One region of the Streptomyces sp. NPDC057010 genome, then DNA from elsewhere that is predicted to be linked to it. Evidence: riboswitches for the same ligand, from Rfam matches in the RefSeq annotation. Region 1 holds a riboswitch; the other holds the start of a gene.
What was found. Region 1 has a riboswitch for cyclic di-AMP ahead of ACFTXQ_RS05600 (M23 family metallopeptidase). Riboswitches for the same ligand answer to the same signal wherever they lie in the genome.
Positions count from the first base shown of each region.

Region 2: another riboswitch for cyclic di-AMP. It lies ahead of ACFTXQ_RS29245 (transglycosylase family protein); the one in region 1 lies ahead of ACFTXQ_RS05600 (M23 family metallopeptidase).

Region 1 is NZ_JBHUSC010000003.1:308,267-315,256, forward strand. It holds gene ACFTXQ_RS05585 (GNAT family N-acetyltransferase) at 1-950, opposite strand, end outside; gene ACFTXQ_RS05590 (HPr family phosphocarrier protein) at 1,135-1,416, shown strand; gene ACFTXQ_RS05595 (GntR family transcriptional regulator) at 1,605-2,288, opposite strand; gene ACFTXQ_RS05600 (M23 family metallopeptidase) at 2,480-3,283, opposite strand; cyclic di-AMP (ydaO/yuaA leader) riboswitch at 3,296-3,455, opposite strand; gene ACFTXQ_RS05605 (M16 family metallopeptidase) at 3,662-5,029, opposite strand; gene ACFTXQ_RS05610 (M16 family metallopeptidase) at 5,050-6,399, opposite strand; gene ACFTXQ_RS05615 (DNA topoisomerase (ATP-hydrolyzing) subunit A) at 6,615-6,990, shown strand, end outside.
Region 2 is NZ_JBHUSC010000048.1:26,284-33,273, forward strand. It holds gene ACFTXQ_RS29225 (exopolyphosphatase) at 1-9, opposite strand, end outside; gene ACFTXQ_RS29230 (DUF501 domain-containing protein) at 6-554, opposite strand; gene ACFTXQ_RS29235 (septum formation initiator family protein) at 613-1,101, opposite strand; gene eno (phosphopyruvate hydratase) at 1,195-2,481, opposite strand; gene ACFTXQ_RS29245 (transglycosylase family protein) at 2,733-3,437, opposite strand; cyclic di-AMP (ydaO/yuaA leader) riboswitch at 3,441-3,613, opposite strand; gene ACFTXQ_RS29250 (transglycosylase family protein) at 3,890-4,975, opposite strand; gene ACFTXQ_RS29255 (cytochrome P450) at 5,079-6,353, opposite strand; gene ACFTXQ_RS29260 (globin domain-containing protein) at 6,475-6,990, shown strand, end outside.

The DNA of each region.
Region 1 (6,990 bases):
CGCTGGCGGTCGAGCCCCTCCGGGCCGCTCTCCCCGTATCCGGCGGACAGCACGACGAGCCCCTGCACGCCGTGCTCGCCGCAGGCGGCGACCGCCTCGGGGACGCGGTCGGCGGGGACGGCGATCACGGCGAGGTCGACGGGGGCCCCGATGGCGCCGATGGTGGGGTAGGCCCGTACGCCGTCGAGCAGATCGCGGGTGGTGGCCTCGTTGACGGCGTAGAGGTGGCCGTGGAAGCCGCTGTCGCGCAGGTTGCGCAGGGCGGCCGCGCCCACACCCGCGAGGGAGCGGCTGACGCCGATCACCGCGACCGAGCCGGGGGCCAGCAGCCGCTGCACCGAGCGGGCCTCGGCGCGCTGTTCGCGGGCGCGCTGGACGGCGAGGGACTCGGCGGTGGGCTCCAGGTCGAGGGTGAGGTGGACGGAGCCGTCCTCGAAGCTGCGCTTCTGCTCGTAGCCGGCGTCCGTGAACACCTTGATCATCTTGGTGTTGGCGGGCAGCACCTCGGCGGCGAACCGGCGGATGCCGCGTTCCCGGGCCACCGCGCCGATGTGTTCGAGGAGCGCGGAGGCGACCCCGCGGCCCTGGTGGGCGTCCTGGACGAGGAAGGCGACCTCGGCCTCGTCGGCGGGGGCGGTGGCGGGCCGGCCGTCGGGGCCGATGCGGTCGTAGCGGACGGTGCCGATGAACTCCCCGCCGATGGTCGCGGCGAGGCCGACCCGGTCCACGTAGTCGTGGTGCGTGAAGCGGTGCACGTCGCGGTCGGAGAGCCGGGGGTACGGGGCGAAGAAGCGGTAGTACTTCGACTCGTCGGAGACCTGCTCGTAGAAGCTGACCAGCCGGCCGGCGTCCGCGGTGGTGATGGGCCTGATCCGGGCGGTGCCGCCGTCGCGCAGGACGACGTCCGCTTCCCAGTGGGCCGGGTACGAGGGGTCCGACTCGGTGGTCATGCGGTGATCTTAAGGCCATGACTGGCTGAATAGCTCCTGCGCGGCGCATGAGGCAAGCTGGGGCAAATCAGTGCAAGCTGGGGAAGGTCGAACGGCGGAGGATCCAGGCCGAAGGTCGGTCGGAGCATTCCGGGCGTCGTGAGAGACTGGTCTAGACAACCGTAAGAACCTGAAGGGCATCACCATGGCAGAGCGCCGCGTCAACGTCGGCTGGGCCGAGGGCCTGCACGCTCGTCCCGCCTCGATCTTCGTCCGTGCGACGACCGCTTCCGGCGTCCCGGTGACCATCGCGAAGGCCGGCGGCGACCCCGTCAACGCCGCCTCCATGCTGGCGGTTCTGGGCCTGGGCGCCCAGGGTGGCGAGGAGATCGTCCTCGCGTCCGAGGCCGACGGCGCGGAGGCCGCGCTGGACCGTCTCGCGAAGCTGGTCGAGGAGGGTCTCGAGGAGCTCCCCGAGACCGTCTGACCCTTCGCGGCGAAGCCGTGGCCCCGGAGTTCCGGGGCCACGGCTTCGCTGTTTCCGCGACGCAATATCCGGCCCGATGAAAAAAGGGCAGCACGGGAATTCCGGTCCGCGAAATCCGGCCCCGCAGGAATACGGCACGGGCGGGGGCTAATTCACGCCGAGTACCGATCCTTTGTATACGGCCCGTGTTAATGCCGGACGCTCGACATGTTTACGGCAGGTTGCGAAGTGCTCACCGCGGGCCGGATCCGGCTCCGGGGCCGGTGCGCTTCGGCCGCCCGGCCGGCGTGGACCGCGGTCAGCGTCCGGGCCCGCTCGGCGTCGCCGCGCGCCACCGCATCCACGATCGCGCCGTGCTCCGCCCAGGACTCCACGGGCCGCACCGGCGCCTCCACCACGTACATCCACGCCACCTTGTGCCGCATCTGCGTGAGCAGCGCGATCAGCCCCGGGCTGCCGGAGGCCTGCGCGAGGGTCTCGTGGAACCAGCCCCCCAGGGAGCGCAGGTCCTCGCCCTGGCCCCTCCTGGCCCGCTCCTGGCCCAGCCTGACCAGTCCGCGCAACACCTTCAGGTGGGCCTCGGTGCGCCGCCGGGCCGCCCTGGCCGCGGCGAGGGGCTCCAGCAGCATCCGCAGCTCCAGCAGGTCGGCGGCCTCCTGCTCGGTCGGCTCGGCCACGCAGGCGCCCGCATGGCGCCGCGTGGTCACGAACCCCTCGGACTCCAGGGTGCGCAGCGCCTCGCGGACGGGGACGCGCGAGACCCCGTACCGCCGGGCCAGGACCTCCTCGGTGAGTCTGCCGCCCGGCTCGAAGACCCCGGAGACGATGTCGTCGCGAATTGCCGTGCATACCGCGTGCGCAGGAATACGCAAGACCGAACCTCCGCCTATTTCCGACTCGCACAGTCATTGGACACGCATGCGCGTGCTGCGACTCTATTGCAACACACGATAATTTCCGAGAGCGGTCGAAAATACGAAACATTTGCACGCGGACAACGCGAAGGCCCCGGCTTGGTGAGCCGGGGCCTTCGGACCGTCCGTGGAGCGGTGGCGCCTTCGGGTCAGAGGCTGACGCCGTGCGAGCGCAGGTACGCGAGCGGGTCGATGTCCGAGCCGTACTGGGAGCCGGTGCGGGCCTCGAAGTGCAGGTGCGGGCCGCTGGAGTTGCCGGTGGAACCCGACAGGCCGATCTGCTGGCCCGGGGTCACCTGCTGGCCGACGGAGACGCTCAGCGAGGACATGTGCCCGTACTGCGTGTAGGTGCCGTCGTTGTGCTTGATGACGACGTTGTTGCCGTACGCGCCACCCCAGCCGGCCTCGACGACGGTACCGGCGCCCACCGCGTGGACGGAGGTGCCGGAGGCGGCGTGGAAGTCGATGCCGGTGTGGCTGCCGGAGGACCACATGCCGCCGCCCGCGTGGTACTGCGTGCTGACGTACGAGCCGTCGACCGGGGCGACGAAGGTGTTGAGGCGCTTGCGCTCCTCCTCGCGGGCGGCGCGCTCGGCGGCCTCGCGCTCGGCCTTCGCCTTGGCCTCGGCGAGGCGCTTGGCCTCGGCGGCCCGCTGCTTGGCGTCGGCCTCGGCCTGCGCCTGGGCGGCGGCGTGCTCGGCGGCGCGCTGCTGGGAGGCGGCCTGGTCCTGGAGGTCGCCCGCGAGGTCCTCGGCGACGACGACGGCACCGAGCCCGTTGTCCTGGGCGGAGTTGTTGTCGCCGCTGTCCGCGGCGAAGGCCGGACCGGCCAGGGAGCCGACGACGCCCGTGGTGGCGAGGGCGGCTATGCCGGCGTAACCGGCGGTCTTGCGGCTCAGACGGCTGGAACCACGGTGCTTACCGGAGCCGGCGGGACGACTGCCAAACGCCATGAAGGGGCTGATCCTTTCCTTCCTTCTCGCCTACCGGGTTAGCTGACGGGTTCGGAGCAGGAAGGTCTCCTACGGGCCTCCTCTTGCGAGGCGGTCCGATTCACCCCAGGGACTGATGTGGGTCCCCGGCTCCCCAGGCTCGCGCCTGACGGGGACTCGGCGATCGCTGCCCGGTGCCGCGGGTGCGGCGGGTACAACTGACGGACAGCAGGGCCGACGCTAGGCGGATCATCAGTCAATCGCCAAACAGACGCGCCCTTTTGTTGCGTACGCCACACCGCATACGAGCAACCACACCATGAAACGGACAAAAGGGGTTCCGGCGGCCGAGCCGCCGGAACCCCTCACACCGATCGCCAATTGGCCATCGGCCGAACGTCAGTTGGTGACGACGCTCACGTCACCGATCCCCAGCGCCCGCACCGGTGCCTCGATCTGAGAGGCGTCGCCCACGAGGACCGTGACCAGCCGGTCCGCCGGGAAGGCGGCCACGACGGCCGAAGTGGCCTCCACCGTCCCGGTGGCGGCGAGCTGCGCGTACAACTGCGCCTGGTAGTCGTCGGGCAGCTCCTGCTCGACCTGGTCGGCCAGGGTGCCGGCCACCGAGGCCGCCGTCTCGAACTTCAACGGGGCCACGCCCACCAGGTTCTGTACCGCCACGTCCCGTTCGGCGTCGGTCAGGCCGCCCTCCGCGAGGGTGCGCAGCACCTTCCAGAGGTCGTCGAGCGCCGGGCCGGTGTTCGGGGTGTCCACCGAGCCGCTGATGGCGAGCATCGAGGCGCCCTTGCCGTCGGCGGTCGAGCGCAGGACCTGCCCGAAGGCGCGCACGCCGTAGGTGTAGCCCTTCTCCTCGCGCAGCACCTTGTCCAGGCGGGAGGTGAGGGTGCCGCCCAGGCAGTAGGTGCCGAGCACCTGGGCAGCCCAGACCCGGTCGTGCCGGTCGGCCCCGATCCGGCCGATCAGCAGCTGGGTCTGGACCGCGCCGGGGCGGTCCACGATGACCACGCGGCCGGTGTCGTCGGCGGTCACCGGCGGCACCGGCAGGGCCTCGGCGGAGTTGCCCGTCCAGGTGCCCAGGGTGTCCGCCAGTACGGCGTCCAGGTCGATGCCGGTCAGGTCGCCGACGACCACCGCGGTGGCGGTCGCGGGGCGTACGTGGGCCTCGTAGAAGGCGCGCACGGCGGCGGAGTCGATCCGGGAGACCGTCTCCTCGGTGCCCTGGCGCGGGCGGGACATCCGCAGGGAGGCCGGGAAGAGCTCCTTGGAGAGCTGCTTGGCCGCGCGGCGCTGCGGGCTCGCCAGCTCGTGCGGGATCTCGTCGAGCCGGTTGCGCACCAGCCGGTCCACCTCGGCGTCGGCGAAGGCGGGGGCGCGCAGCGCCTCGGCGAGCAGGCCCAGCGCCTTGTGCAGACGGGAGGCGGGGACCTCCAGGGAGACCCGGATGCCCGGGTGGTCGGCGTGCGCGTCGAGGGTGGCTCCGCAGCGCTCCAGCTCGGCCGCGAACTCCTCGGCGGAGTGCTTGTCGGTGCCCTCGGACAGGGCGCGCGCCATGATCGTGGCGACGCCGTCCAGGCCCGCGGGCTCCGCGTCGAGCGGGGCGGCGAGGTTGACCTCGACGGCGATGACCTGCTGGCCGGGGCGGTGGCAGCGCAGCAGGGTCAGGCCGTTGGGCAGGACCCCGCGGTCGGGGGCCGGGAAGGCCCACGGCTGCGGCTCGCCGGCCTGCGGCCGCGGGTGGAAGGTCATCGTGACGGCTGCGGTGTCGCTCACTGCTCCGCCCCTTCGGTCTCGTCTTCGTTCTCGGAGGTGTTGTCGTCGGCCGCGATCGGCTCGTACACGAGCACCGCCCGGTTGTCCGGGCGCAGCCGGGCCGCGGCCACGGCCTGCACCTCCTCGGCGGTGATGTCGAGGACGCGCTGGACTGCCGTCAGGGCCAGCTGCGGGTCGCCGAACAGGACCGCGAAGCGGCACAGTTCGTCGGCGCGGCCCGCGACCGTGCTCAGCCGGTCCAGCCACTCCCGCTCCAGCTGTGCCTGCGCGCGCTCCATCTCCTCGGCGGTGGGGCCCTCGGCGGCGAACCGCGCGAGCTCCTCGTCCACGGCCGCCTCGATGTCGGGGATCTCCACCCCGCCCGAGGTCTTCACGTCCAGCCAGCCCAGCGAGGGGGCCCCGGCCAGGCGCAGCATGCCGAAGCCGGCCGCGACGGCCGTCTGGTCGCGGCGCACCAGGCGGTTGTGGAGCCGCGAGGAATCTCCGCCGCCCAGGACGGTCAGCGCCACGTCCGCCGCGTCGCACTCGCGGGTCCCGTCGTGCGGGAGCCGGTAGGCGGCCATCAGCGCACGCGCCGGGACCTCCTCGACGATCTCCTCGCGCAGCTCCGCCCCGATGATCTCGGGGAGCGTGCCGTCGCGGGGCGGCTGCTTGCCGTCGTGCGACGGGATGGTGCCGAAGTACTTCTCGACCCAGGCGAGGGTCTTCTCCGGGTCGATGTCGCCGACCACGGACAGCACCGCGTTGTTCGGCGCGTAGTACGTACGGAAGAAGGCGCGCGCGTCCTCCAGCGAGGCCGCGTCCAGATCGGCCATGGAGCCGATCGGGGTGTGGTGGTACGGGTGCCCCTCGGGGTACGCCAGCGCGGTCAGCTTCTCGAACGCCGTGCCGTAGGGGACGTTGTCGTACCGCTGGCGGCGCTCGTTCTTGACGACGTCGCGCTGGTTCTCCATGGACTCGTCGTCCAGGGCGGCCAGGAGCGAGCCCATGCGGTCAGCCTCCAGCCAGAGCGCGAGCTCCAGCTGGTGGGTCGGCATCGTCTCGAAGTAGTTGGTGCGCTCGAAGCTGGTCGTGCCGTTGAGGGAGCCGCCGGCGCCCTGGACCAGTTCGAAGTGCCCGTTTCCGGGCACGCTCGCCGAGCCCTGGAACATGAGGTGCTCGAAAAGGTGAGCCAGGCCGGTACGGCCCTTGACTTCGTGGCGCGAGCCGACGTCGTACCAGAGGCAGACCGCGGCGACCGGGGTCAGGTGGTCCTCGGAAAGCACCACGCGCAGGCCGTTGGCCAGCCGGTGCTCGGTCGCTGTCAGGCCGCCGGAGCCGGCCTGGGCGGTGGCCGTGTGACCCATGGGCATGTGGTCCCTTCGATCGCGATGCAGAGATTTCTGTCAGACCTGCCACTGTATGCAAGCGCGTCGGTTGCCGGATAAGTTCCCGGGTCACGCCCCCAGCTCCGTCTGGGGGGACCCCCGGGGTCGGAGTCGGCGTTGTCGGTGCCTCGGGCCACAATGGTCCGCGTCAGACCCCCCAGCACACCCATTCTTGGTTAAGGAGCCGCGCAGCGATGGCCCGCCGCAGCACGAAGACCCCGCCGCCGGAGGATTTCGAGGAGAAGATCCTCGACATCGACGTCGTCGACGAAATGCAGGGCTCCTTCCTCGAGTACGCGTACTCGGTGATCTACTCCCGCGCCCTGCCCGACGCCCGCGACGGGATGAAGCCGGTGCACCGGCGCATCGTCTACCAGATGAACGAGATGGGTCTGCGCCCCGACCGCGGCTACGTCAAGTGCGCGCGCGTCGTCGGCGAGGTCATGGGCAAGCTCCACCCGCACGGAGACCAGTCGATCTACGACGCGCTCGTGCGCATGGCCCAGCCCTTCTCGATGCGGCTGCCCCTGGTCGACGGCCACGGCAACTTCGGCTCGCTCGGCAACGACG
Region 2 (6,990 bases), on a different contig from region 1:
CCTCGTCATGCGTCCGACTCCTTCTTCTCCGCCTTCTCCGCGCACGGGGTGACGCAGGCGCCCTTGGCCCACCACTCCGGCAGCATCGCCAGGGCCTCGTCGCCGAACGGGTTCACGCCCGGGCCCGCGGCCAGGGAGTGACCGACCAGCACGTGCAGGCACTTCACCCGGTCCGGCATCCCGCCGGCGCTCGGGAAGCCCTGGAGCACCTCGATGGCGTCGCGGCGCTGGATGTAGTCCTCGTGCGCCTTCCGGTACGCGGCGGCCAGCTCCGGGTCCTCGGCGAGGCGGGCCTGCATCTCCTTCATCACGCCGTTGGCCTCCAGCGTGCCGATCGCGGAGGCCGCGCGCGGGCACGTCAGGTAGTACAGCGTCGGGAAGGGGGTGCCGTCGGGGAGCCGGGGGGCGGTCTCCACCACGTCCGGCTGGCCGCAGGGGCAGCGGTGGGCGATGGCGCGCAGGCCGCGCGGCGGGCGGCCGAGCTGCTGCTCGAACGCCTCGATGTCCGCGTCGGTCGGCTCGGTCCGGTCGGTCTGGGGCGGGGGCGTCTGCATGCCTGGAGGAAGTCTCTTCGTTCTCGTGGATGGGTGCTGCGGTGCGTCGTCGTACCGGTCAGTCGCCCGGGCGGTCGGCCTTGTCGACGCCGTCCCAGACGTTGGAGTACCACGGGCGGTCGGAGCCGGCCTGGCCGGTCCGGTGCCGCTCGGGGCCCTGCGCGCCGGGGTCGGTCATGATGTAGCCGGTCTCCCCCGGGCGGAGGAAGTGCAGGTGTTTGCGCGCCTGCTGCTCGGCGTAGGCGTTGTCCTGCCAGCGGGCCTTCTCGTCGCGCAGCCGCTCAAGGCGGTCCCGCGCGGCCGCGGCCGCCCGCTGCTGCTCCGCGATCTCCGAGCGCTGGGACACGTACTGGCGCATCGGATACGCGAGGGCGACGACCAGCGTACAGAGCACGAGCACCAGGAGCGCGGCGCGGCCGGTGAGCCGGCTGCGGCGGACCTGGCGGCGCGACTGCGAGCGGTAGACGTGGGCGGCGGTCCGCTCACCGAGCTGCTTGAGCCTGGTCGCGGTCGAGAAGGTGGAGAACCGATCCCGGTTCCCGGCCATTGATCCCGCCTCCCCTGTTGTACGCACTACGCACTACGTCCCCGCACACGGTACGGGACCGAGTGCGGGGACGCAGGGAGGCTAGGCGAAGGCTCAGCCCTTGAAGCGCGGGAAGGCGCTGCGGCCCGCGTACACGGCGGCGTCGTCGAGGATCTCCTCGATGCGCAGCAGCTGGTTGTACTTGGCGACGCGGTCCGAGCGGGCCGGGGCGCCGGTCTTGATCTGACCGCAGTTCACGGCGACGGCGAGGTCGGCGATGGTGACGTCCTCGGTCTCACCGGAACGGTGCGACATCATGCACTTGAAGCCGTTGCGCTGGGCCATCTCGACGGCGTCGAGGGTCTCGGTCAGCGAACCGATCTGGTTCACCTTCACGAGCAGGGCGTTCGCGGAGCCCTCCTCGATGCCGCGGGCCAGGCGCTCCGGGTTGGTGACGAAGAGGTCGTCGCCGACGATCTGGACCTTGGAGCCCAGCTTGTCGGTGACGGTCTTCCAGCCGGCCCAGTCGTCCTCGAACAGCGGGTCCTCGATGGAGACCAGCGGGTACGCCTCGACGAGCTCGGCGTAGTAGTCGGTCATCTCGGCGGCCGAGCGGGACTGGCCCTCGAACTCGTACTTGCCGTCCTTGTAGAACTCGGACGCGGCGACGTCGAGCGCGAGCGCGATGTCCTTGCCCGGGGTGTAGCCGGCCTGCTTGATGGCCTCGACGATGAGGTCGAGCGCGGCGCGGTTGGACTCCAGGTTCGGGGCGAAGCCGCCCTCGTCGCCCAGGCCGGTGGAGAGGCCCTTGGTGTGCAGGACCTTCTTGAGGGTGTGGTAGACCTCGGCACCCCAGCGCAGCGCCTCGGAGAAGGACTCCGCGCCGATCGGGGCGATCATGAACTCCTGGATGTCGACGTTGGAGTCGGCGTGCGACCCACCGTTGAGGATGTTCATCATCGGAACGGGCAGCAGGTGCGCGTTCGGGCCGCCGAGGTAGCGGAAGAGGGGGAGGTCGGAGGCCTCGGACGCGGCGTGCGCGACGGCGAGGGAGACGCCGAGGATGGCGTTGGCGCCGAGCGAGCCCTTGTTGTCGGTGGCGTCCAGGTCGAACATGGCCTGGTCGATCAGGCGCTGCTCGGTGGCGTCGTAGCCGACGAGCTCCGGCCCGATCTGCTCGATGACGGCGAGGACGGCCTTCTCGACACCCTTGCCCATGTAACGGTTGGGGTCACCGTCACGGAGCTCGATGGCCTCGAATGCACCGGTGGAGGCGCCGGACGGAACTGCAGCACGGCCGGTGCTGCCATCGTCGAGGCCCACCTCGACCTCGACCGTGGGGTTGCCTCGGGAGTCCAGGATTTCCCGGGCTACGACGACGTCGATGGACGGCACGAGCATCTCCTTCTGGGATGTGACGCTGGGTGTGCGGTGGCGTCAGGCCGTGGGATGGCCTCGCCGACTAGAGCCTAACCGGCTCCGGGCACTCGGCCAGCCGACCGCCCGCGTCCTGGGACGAAAAAGGGGCCGAATACCTTGCTTCCAGGACATACGACTCTTGATCGTCGGGTATCCACCGGGCAAAACGCCGCCGCCCGGCGCGTGGGGGGAGACGCGCCGGGCGGTGGGGAGCGCGGCTATTGCCGCAGTGTTCAGCTGAGCTTCAGCTTCTGACCGGGGAAGATCAGGTCGGCGTCGGAGACGATGTCCTTGTTCAGCTCGAAGAGCTTCTCCCAGCCGCCCTTGACGCCGTTGGCGTCGGCGATGGCGCCCAGGGTGTCGCCGGGCTTGACCTCGTAGGAGCCGTTGCCGGTCTTGGGGGCCTCGGCGCGCTCGGAGCGGGTGGTCGGGGCGGCCTCGGAGCGCTGGGTCTCCTTCTTCGGCGCGGCCTTCTGCTCGGTCTTCTTCGGAGCGGCCTTCTGCTCCGTCTTCTTCGGCTCGGTCTTCGGCTTGGAGGGGGCCTCGGGAGCGCCGCCGCCGTACGAGGAGTTGGACAGGCCGACGCCGCAGGACGGCCAGGCACCCTTGCCCTGGCCCTTGAGGACCTTCTCGGCGATGGCTATCTGCTGGGACTTGGAAGCCTGGTTGGCCTGCGGGGCGTACGCCTTGCCGCCGTACGCGGCCCACGTCGAGGCCGAGAACTGCAGGCCGCCGTAGTAGCCGTTGCCGGTGTTGATGGCCCAGTTGCCACCGGACTCGCACTGCGCGACGCGGTCCCACTCGCCCGCCGTGGCGGCCGAGGCGGAGCTCGCGGCCATCAGGGGCGCGGCGACGGCCACACCGGCGACACCGGCGAGCGTGACGATGCGGGTCGCCTTGGAGGCGCGGCGGTGCTTGCCCTTGCCGGAAAGCAGCATGAGGTTTCTCCTCACCGACGCCTACGAGGTGAGCTGTCGGGTTCGGGCGGATGAGTTGCCCGGTCGTGCGACCTAGCGCACGGCTTAACCCCTAGCCGGTGGCGTGACCGTCTCTCAACGGCCGCTCCCGGCGCCTACCTTGGTTCCCCCGCTCCTGCCTTCGGCGCTTGACGCGACGACTGTTCCCCCCGTCCGCCGGCAGGATTCGGCGATGCGGTCGAAGGAGCCCGCGGTGGCGGGCGATTCAGAAGGTAGACAGGCCTCCCCCCGATGTTCAACAAGCGACATCGGGGGGAAACGGCCCCTACTTGCGTTCCACTTACGCACGTTTGCGCAGGTGAGGACAGGGTTTGCAGAATCCCCGAGGGGTGACACGCCAGTTGACCGGAAGAGACACATGTCTCACTTACAGAAAACGGACAATCAAGTCTTTCCGGATGCCCGAAGTGCCCTTATTTTGCGGTTAGATCCAGGTTCTGGCCGGGCTTGATCAGGTTGGCGTCCTGGCCGATGACCTGCTCGTTGGCCTGGTACAGCGCGCTCCAGCCGCCCTTGACCCCCTTGGCATCCGCGATGGCGGCGAGGCTGTCGCCCTCCTGCACCGTGTACTTGGGCTCCGACGGGGCATCAGAGACGGCCGGCGCCTCGGCGGCGGGTGCTCCGCGGTGCTTGCCCGTGCCCTCGGCCGGGGTGGCCGACGGGGCGGCGGGGGAGGTGGGTTCGGCGGAGGCGCCGGGGGCCGTCGGGCCGGGCGTGACGCCGGGCGTCGCGGGCGCCGTCGGGTCGGCCGGGGTGAGCGGCGGGGCGGTGGGGTCCACCGGATCCGTGGTCACCGGGGCCGTCGGGTCGGCGGGGGTGACGGGCGGGACGGTGGGGACGGTCGGGGTGGTCGGGGCGGTCGGGTCCGCGGGGGTCACCGGAAGCGTCGGGTCCGTGGTGAGGTCGTCCGGCGACGGCATGACGGGCAGTCCGAGCGAGGGGCCGAGGGGGCCGTCGGGAACCACGAAGGAGGGGCTCTCGGACGGGCCCGGGGTCGGCTGCCCGTAGTCCGTGGACGGCTTGCCGTGTCCGGTGACGGGCACGCCGTCGTCGGGACGGGAGGGCGAGGGGGTGACGGAGTGGGAGCCGCCCGGCAGGCCGGGGTCCACCGCGGCCGCGGGGCTCTGCTGGTCCAGCCCGGCCGATGCCGCGCACAGCGACCACGCCTGCGTTCCCTGCGAAGCGAGTACGCGCTCGGCGACGGCTATCTGCTGCGACCGGCTCGCGAGGTCGGCGCGCTTGGCGAAGTCGAGCCCGCCGGCGGCCTGCCACTCCTCCTGCGTGAACTGGAGTCCGCCGTACGATCCGCTGCCGGAGTTGGCGGTCCACGTGCCGCCGCTCTCGCATTCGGCGACCTTGTCCCACGTCGAGGTGTCCGCCGCGCTCGCGCTTGTGGCGGCGAGCAGCGGCAGGGCCAGCGCGGAGCCGGTGACTCCGGCGGTGACGACGATCGCGGGGATCTGGCGGGGGCGTCTGTGGCGGCCGTTCCCGGGAAGCATGAGGCTGCACCTTTCGCATAACGGCGGGGTAACGGCAGAACCTAGCGGCCTTCGAACGCATGTCACAAGTTCGGCAGGGAACTGACTTCCGGTCAGGCGGCGCTCAGATGTTTCGGGGTGTGAAGCGCACAGGGAGAGTGCGCAGGCCACGCATGATCAGTCCGCCGCGCCAGCGCAGGTCTTCCGGCGGAACGGCGAGTTCCAGATCCGGCAGACGCGTGAGCAAAGTCGCAAGCGCCGTCTGTCCTTCAAGTCGTGCGAGCGGAGCGCCCAGGCAGTAGTGGATCCCGTGCCCGTATCCGAGGTGCTGGTTGTCGGTGCGCCCGAGGTCGAGGGTGTCCGGATCGGCGAACCGGGCCGGGTCGCGGTCGGCTGCCGCGAGGACGACCAGGACCGGGTCCCCGGCCGCGATCGGCTGCCCGCCGAGGGTCAGCGGCTCGGTGGCGAACCGCCAGGTGGCCAGCTCCACGGGGCCGTCGTAGCGCAGCAGCTCCTCGATCCCGGTCTCCAGCAGCGCGCTCTGACCGGCGGCGAGCGAGAGCTGGAGGCGCTCGCGCTGATCCGGGTTCATGAACAGGGCATGCAGCCCATTACCGATCAAATTGACCGTGGTTTCGAAGCCGGCGAAGAGCAGGATGAAGGCCATGGCGGTGGCCTCACCCTCCGTCAGGTGGTCTCCGTGGTCGCTCGCCCGGATCAGGTCGGAGATCAGGTCGTCGCCCAGATCATCCCTTTTGCGGTGGATGAGCTCGCCGAGGTAGGTGCGCATCTGCTTGACCGAGCGGGCCACTCCGCCGCGCGGACCGCCGCCGTGCCGGATCATCATCCCGGCCCAGTCGCGGAAGTCGTCCTGGTCCTCGCGCGGTACGCCGAGCATCTCGCAGATGGCGTAGATGGGGAGCGGGAAGGCGAACTCGTGGATGAGGTCCGCCTCCCCCTTCTCCTGGAACTGCCCGATGAGGTGGTCGGTGAGCGCCTGCACCCGCGGGGTGAACTCGGCGACCCTGCGCGGGGTGAACGCCTTCGACACCAGGCGCCGCAGCCGGGTGTGGTCCGGCGGGTCGATGTTCAGCAGGTGCGTCATCAGCTCCGCCTTGCGCTCGCCCGGAATGCCCGTCTTGCCCTTGGCGTGGGCGGGCTCCGCGTGGTGCGCCGGATTCTTGCTGAGCCGCTGGTCGGCGAGGGCCTGGCGGGCGTCGGCGTACCGGGTCACCAGCCAGGCCTCGACCCCGCTGGGGAGCTTGGTGCGGTGCACCGGGGAGTGCTCGCGCAGCCATGCGTAGGCCGGGTAGGGGTCGGTCGCGAACTCCCAGTCGAAGAGGGTCGGACCCTGGGGCGAAGGGGAGTCGGCGGGGGATGCGGGAGTCTGCTCGTGCACCGGATGACCGTATCCCGGCATACGACCCCCATCCCATATGGGTCGTTCGTCGCGGCTGTCCGTAGATCCGCCATCGCTTGACCTCACCTTGTCCGACATTCCTACTTTCGGTTTTGTGGATGTGAGGATCTTGAAAAGCAGCTTCGCGGTGGTGGAGAGACGGGCCGAACACGCGGTCAAGTACTTCTACTCCCACCTCTTCTGGCACAACCCCGGAGTCCGTGAACTCTTCCCGGCCTCCCCCGAGGACATGGAGCGTCAGCGCGACCGGCTCTTCGCCGCGCTCACACACGTGATCGCCCACCTGGAGAACGAGACCCTCGTCCCCTACCTACGCGACCTCGGGCGCGACCACCGCAAGTTCCTGGCGGGCCCCGAGCACTACGCCGCCGTGGGCACCAGCCTGATCGCCGCCCTCGCCGAAACCTCCGGCGAGGCCTGGACCCCGCAGGTGGAGAAGGCCTGGACCGAGGCGTACCAGGTGATCGCCGACGCGATGATGGCCGGCGCCGCCACCGGCGAGGACCCGCCGTGGTGGGACGCGGAGGTGGTCCGCCACCTCCAGTACGGGCAGGACATCGGCGTCCTGACCCTCAGACCGCACGCCCCCTTCCCCTACCTCCCCGGCCAGTACACG